2 linked regions of the Thalassoroseus pseudoceratinae genome follow. Each later gene encodes a partner of the first gene's protein in a complex. Links are inferred from orthologs where the notes say so. Each region holds a gene or a part of one and is shown in the gene's direction. Other genes may lie near its edges.

What was found.
Region 2: the proteins of trxA (region 1) and G6R38_RS11345 are in contact, whole or in part, in a crystal structure (PDB 1F6M), measured with the Escherichia coli proteins. The link is inferred for Thalassoroseus pseudoceratinae from one-to-one orthologs.

What each region holds. Positions count from the first base shown.
Region 1 is NZ_JAALXT010000005.1:62,173-65,433, forward strand. What follows is about bases 309-3,244. They hold trxA (thioredoxin), read left to right. Parts: upstream 309-1,576; coding sequence 1,577-1,912; downstream 1,913-3,244. Other genes in these bases: G6R38_RS18100 (hypothetical protein), read right to left, coding at 309-1,130; G6R38_RS18110 (coiled-coil domain-containing protein), read left to right, coding at 1,998-3,244. Outside these bases: DNA polymerase/3'-5' exonuclease PolX, read right to left, coding at 1-126; more of G6R38_RS18100, read right to left, coding at 213-308; more of G6R38_RS18110, read left to right, coding at 3,245-3,261. UniProt on the Escherichia coli protein: Participates in various redox reactions through the reversible oxidation of its active center dithiol to a disulfide and catalyzes dithiol-disulfide exchange reactions.
Region 2 is NZ_JAALXT010000003.1:302,776-305,873, reverse strand. What follows is about bases 87-2,859. They hold G6R38_RS11345 (thioredoxin-disulfide reductase), read left to right. Parts: upstream 87-830; coding sequence 831-1,889; downstream 1,890-2,859. Other genes in these bases: G6R38_RS11340 (M24 family metallopeptidase), read left to right, coding at 1,901-2,859; bshB1 (bacillithiol biosynthesis deacetylase BshB1), read right to left, coding at 87-597. Outside these bases: more of bshB1, read right to left, coding at 1-86; more of G6R38_RS11340, read left to right, coding at 2,860-3,073; bioF (8-amino-7-oxononanoate synthase), read left to right, coding at 3,087-3,098.

The sequences.
Region 1 (3,261 bases):
TTCGGTCAGCCCTTCCACAGTCCGCGAAGCATTGCGGTAGGCACGCACACGGAAGGGGTTGGCTTCCTGAATTTCCAGCAGGTCCGCGAGGGTGTCAAAGATGCGGGCGACGTCGGCGTTTTGCATGGTCGGTTGGTCTGGGAAAAAGCAATGAGAAAAGCCGTCGGCGACAACCGACGGCTTTCGATTCTATTCGATGTGGCAGGGAATGTTTACTTCTGTACCAATTGAGTTCGCGATGGAGCCGAAACCCACCCCTCATTGGTCGGTTGCTGAAGAACGACCGGCTTCCAAGCATCTCGATTTCCTGCGATGAATCGAGCTGGTTGCAGAATCGGTCGGCGAGCGATTTTGTCGTCCAGATCCAGTGCGGGAGCTGGCTTGGGGTCCCAACTGTTCTGGTCTGGCATCTCGAACCGCGGAGTGGCTTGGTGCCGGATCAAGTTTCGTGGGTCCGGCCGATTGGAATTGTTAAATGTCGGGGTCGGTCCCGCATCGCGTGGACCAAAACCATCAGGTTGCATCGGCGAGCCGGAACCCGTTCCGTCGTATCCCCGATCGAGATCACGATCCCGCTCCCGGTCTCGATAGAAACCTGGATCGTCGCGTGGGCGGGGTTCTTCGTCAGCTTGTTCTTCGATGAACGTTCGCGGTCGATCGCCGTCCGCCGGTGTTGGGCTGCGATCGTATGGACGATCACTTGGGCCGTCACTCGGAATGGCGGGGCTGCTGCCGGAAACTCCGCAATCGCCGGTCGAGCAGTTTCCATTGCTGCAACCACTCACGCAGTTTCCGCTGGCACAGTCACCGTATCCACAACTGCCGCAAGGAGATGCACTGCATCCACTTACACAGCTGTTGCACGGGCTGCAACTTCCACAGGAGTCGCAAGCCGATGGCATCGCATAGCTCGTTGTTCCGCAGCACGAGCTCCCGCCATAATAGGCAGAATAAGTCGGATACGATGCGTAAGACGGCGCGTAGTAGGAACTGTAACCATATCCAACGGCATAGGTTGGGGTGTAGTTCGAGTAGTAACTGGGGAACAGGCATGCCTGGATGGACGTGGGACCGGCAACACTCGCCAATAGTCCGCACACCAGCACAATCGGGCCGGACAACGATTTCATGTCATATCCTTCGGGTTAATGTAGCCAAGGAAGTGAAAGAGGAGGGCCGAGTCCAGAATCATTCACGAACTTACCTCCGTTGTACCGACCTTTTGGAAGCAGTGTCAATGACCCTTTCACCTTTCCGGTTACGAAAACGTCGCAAGTCGTTACTCAAGTTACAGCAACGACTTGAAAATTGTTTCGGTCGACTTTGCGGGTTATATCGGTTAGGAAAACTAGCGGCCAAAATCGCGATAGCGAGGGGCCCGGTCGTGCACGAATGCAACGACAATAAACTGCCAGGAACATGAACACAATGTCACCAACACTAACTAGCTCGCGTTGACACGGTTTGGGCGCCCCCTATAATTGCGGCGATTTGGAAAAACAGGTACTTGGAAATCAATTGACAGCGATTGATCGCTTTTCCAGTCCGATCACCTTTTCAACGAGAATGACGACCTATGTCCGATGCCACAATGACCTTCACAGACGACAACTTCGAATCGGAAGTTTTGCAGTCCGATCAACCAGTCTTGGTCGACTTCTGGGCTCCATGGTGCGGACCGTGCAAACGTCTGGGTCCGACCATCGACGAATTGGCTGCTGACTACCAAGGCAAAGTCAAAGTCGGCAAAATGAACACCGACGAAAACATGCAGGTTCCTCAGTCGCTGGGTATCAGTGCGATCCCAACCGTATTGCTGTTCAAGAATGGCGAAATCGCCGACAACGGCCGCTTCGTCGGTCTGACTCCCAAAGAGCAATTCGTGCAAGTTCTTGACGCTTCGGCTGGTTGATCCCAGCCCCTCCCGGATGCTTGTGGATGGATGAAGCAAGTGTCCGTGGTTCGTTTCCAACAACAATCGGGAAAGGATTCCCACCATGAGCGCAGCTCGCCCCACGTCGGTACCGAATCAGCCGGGGGCTGATGCTGCGCCCGAACCGCATCTCAAGCTTGCCCCGCCATCTCGTCTCTCGCCTGCTGTCAAACCGAAAGCTGGCAGTCCTTTGTCGGCCTTGGCGGATGAACGCGACGCCCTCCACGAAGCGTCCCAAGCGGCGGAGAATCTTCAAAACCGGTTGGCCCAGGTCGAAGCCGCCGAGCAAGCCCTTCGCGAGCAAATTGAAGCCTTCGAACGCGATCGTTCTGCGTGGATCGAGGAGAAGTCCCAAGCAGATCAGGCTATTCGCGAACGTGTCCAGCTAGCGGACCAGCGAGATCGGGAACTCGATTCGCGATTTGCGGAGTCCGAGCAACTCAATCAGGAAATTGCGTCGCGTGCGGATGAATTAGACCAGGCTCGCAGGGCACTGTTGAGTGAACGCGAGACGCTTCGCGAAAGTGTCTTGGCGGAATTGGCCACCGAACGCGAGGAGTTGGAAGAATCCCGTGCGGAGTTGGCCACCGAACGCGGACGATTCGCTCAGGAAGTCGACCAGCACCGTCGCGATCACGAAGCGGCTCTCGAAGCGGTCGATCAACTTCTCGAGCAAGAGCGAAAACAGCTCGTGGAAGCGGTGCGGGTGGAACTCGATGCCGAACGGGCAAAGTTCCAAGAAGAGAAGGACACCTGGAAACAGGAGTGCGATGCCGAACGCAATGAGTTGCAAAAGCTCCGCGAACAAGGCGAACAAGAACTCACGGAGTTGCGAACCCAACTCGAAACCGAGATGGCCGAACGGCAAGCCGAACGAGACGCCGAGTTCCAACAACGCCAAGACGAATGGAACACCAAATTCCAATCGCAGTCGGAGTCTCTGGCCGCCGAGCAGCAGGATTTCGAGACGCATCGTCGGGAAATCGAAGAACGTCATACAACGGCCGTTGAACACTTCCGCCAAGAACAAGCCAACTTCGATAACCGTCGCCATTTCCAAGAAGAACACCTGAAGAAAAGTCGTGAGGAACTCAAAGCCGAAAAGCTAGAAGCCCGACGCGAACGCCAGAAGCAACGTCAGCATTTGCTTTGGCAGGAAGACTTAACTCGTCGCGGTCGGGAGCAATTGCGGCAACACCGCAAACGGTTGGCGGAAACGGAAGCCTCGATCGAACGAGAGCGAGACGCTCTGGCCGAGCAACGGGAACTCATTCAAGCGGAACTCCAGGCGGATCGGGAACAGGTGGCTGAGGAACGTCAAAAGTGGA
Region 2 (3,098 bases), on another replicon or contig:
ATCTAAGGGTGCGGGAAACTCCTGCGATTTCCCCACGAGAAATTGACTTTCGTAGCAACGAATGGCGGCCATTTTCTTTTCGATTTCGTGGCTGATATCGAGGACGAATTTCGGTTGTGGTCGAATCCGCAGATGGATACTCCAAAAATAGTAGATTTTCGGAGGCCAAAACGGCTCGCCAAGCATGTCGCTTTTCGACAGCTTCGCCCAGAATCGCGCATCATCGACAAGTTGACTCGCAGCCACGTGATCGGGATGGGCGTCCTGCCAATAAGGTGCGAGCAGCACGCGCGGTCGGGTCAACCGAAAGACTTGTGCCAGTTGACGTTTCGCTTCGAGCGTGTTCTCCAAACTGCGGTTGGTTAAACCGAGTTCGTATCGCCAAGTGAGGTCGAGAATCTTCGTTGCCGCCGCTGTTTCTCGCCGACGGATTTCCGGTGATCCATGCGGCGTTGGTTCGCCATTTGTCAGTTCGACCACTCCGACACGCAGACCTTCGGACCGGCATTTCGAAATCGTACCGCCAACGCTGATTTCCGCGTCATCGGGATGCGGAGCGACCACTAAAATGTCCAGCGGTTCTTCCAACGGCTTCAAGGGTGTCTCCCAATATGACGGAACACGGCAATTCGAATCGGCACCGGTCTGCAAGAGTTGCCAGCCGTTGGCAACTTTCGTATCGTTTCCTACCGTAAGTTCTCCGAGGCAGCCCACGCAAGTGCGGCAAGAGCCTTCGGTTCACATTATTCTTATGGTGTTCACGCCTGTTGACTGCGTCGGGGGGTGAACGTCGATCGTTCGGCGTGGTCGGTTATTGAAGGGACATCCCGGTGGCAGAAAAAGTAGTGATTATTGGTTCGGGACCGTCGGGATGGGCCTCCGCAATCTACGCTGCCCGCGCGGAATTGGAACCGCTCGTCTTCGAGGGAGCCGAAACCGAGGAAAACCGCGTCCAAGGAACAATGCCTCTCGGTCAGCTCAACCTCACAACGGAAGTCGAGAACTACCCTGGGTTTGCAGCTGGTGACATGGGTGGTTACCTCGATTCCGCGTTGCCCGAAGAACTCGTCCCTTATCGCGATCCTAAAGCCGAATCGCATCGTGCCGTTACCGGTCCTGAGTTGATGGAACTCATGCGGCAACAAGCCAAGAACTTCGGCACACGGATCGTGACCGACGACATTGTCGAAGTTGATTTCTCGCAAAAGCCATTCAAACTCAAGGCAAAATCGGGTGATGTCGTCGAAGCGCACGCGGTGATTATTTCCACTGGCGCTCGTGCAAACTGGCTGAATTTGGAAAGCGAAAACAAGTACAAGAACCAAGGCGTTTCCGCATGTGCCGTTTGTGATGGGGCATTGCCACGGTTCCGGAACAAGCCGCTGGTTGTCATCGGTGGTGGCGACAGTGCGATGGAAGAGGCGACGTACCTCACGAAATTCGCGAGCCAAGTCCATCTCGTTCACCGTCGTGAAGAACTCCGGGCCAGCCCGATCATGGCGGAACGCGCGAAAAACAACCCGAAAATCACGTTCGAATGGAACTCCGAAGTCGATGAAGTTTTCGGCAATGACGAAAACGGCGTCACCGGGGTCCGCCTGAAGAGCACCAAGACTCCCGGCGAAACGAAGGACATCGAAGCCAGCGGAATGTTCGTCGCAATCGGCCATACGCCGAATACGGCATTCCTGAAGGATCAGGTCGAACTCAACGAATCGGGTTACATCGTCTGGAAGACCCCATTCCGCACACACACAAGCGTTGAGGGCGTGTTCGCTGGTGGTGATGTCGCCGACGACCATTATCGCCAAGCCGTCACCGCAGCCGGAACTGGTTGCATGGCCGCTCTTGATGCCCAACATTACTTAGAAGAACACGGTTTAGCCTGAAAGAATCATTGATGTTGACCGAATCTGGATGCCGAAGCCGTCAATCGCGGCTTTGGAACGCGCTCCCTGAAAGTGTGGAATGGGTGTTGATTGCCGACCCTCGGCATGTGCAATACCTCTGCAATTTTTGGGTGAATCCCATTAGTTTCTCGCATGGCGAGCGTGGGCTGCTGTTGCTCGAACGTGAACACGGCTCGACGTTGTTGGCCGACAATTTCTCACTACGCTCCGCCGCATCAACACCGTTTGTTGATCGCGAAGTCGATCAAACTTGGTACGACCATCGGAACTCAGTCGATAACCGCGATCATGCCCTGATCGCGGCGTTGAAATCCGTTTCCGAACGGCTTTACGGATACAACGGTGCCGTCGAGGCTGAATGGTTGCCCGTCGGAGCGTACGAAGTGTTGGGGCTCGATCACGAGCAACATTCCGTTTCGGCAGAACCCAACAAACGCCCGGGTTTGTCGGTCGATCTGGGAACGACATTGCGAGAGCTTCGACGGCAAAAAGAAGCCGATGAAATCGCATTGTTGAAGCAGTGCATGCAAGCCGGTGACGCCGGCCACGCCCGTGCACGTGAATTCATTGAACCGGGCGTTACCGATCTCGATGTGTACCGCGAAGTTCAGTCGGCCGCGATTGCAGCTGCCGGGCGACCGGCGATCGTCTATGGAGATTTCCGCGCAACGAACGCAAAAACGTTCAAAGCCGGTGGTCTACCTGCCAACAAAACATTGGAAGACGGTGACATGTTCATCTTGGATTACTCCGTGATGATCGATGGATACCGCAGCGACTTCACAAACACCTACGCCGTCGGTAAACCTTCCGACGAGCAGGAAATGATCTTCCGTCTTTGCGAAGCGGCATTGGCAGCGGGTGAAGCGTCGCTTCGAGCCGGAGTCGCGGCAAAGGACGTGTTCGCAGCCACGACGAAACCATTTGACGAGGCCGGTTACGGTCCGTTGACCCACCACGCGGGTCACGGTCTTGGTCTCGGCCACCCCGAAGCACCGATCCTTGTTCCGGAAAGCACCGACAGTCTCATTGCAGGAGACGTCGTCACGATCGAACCGGGGTTGTACATCGAAGGCATCGGCGGTGTCCGGATCGAGAATAACTATCTCATCCTCGATGGTGGTGCCGAGAAATTGAACAACCACCTCATTGCCCTCACCTAGTGGACGGGGAATTATGTCCCGTTCG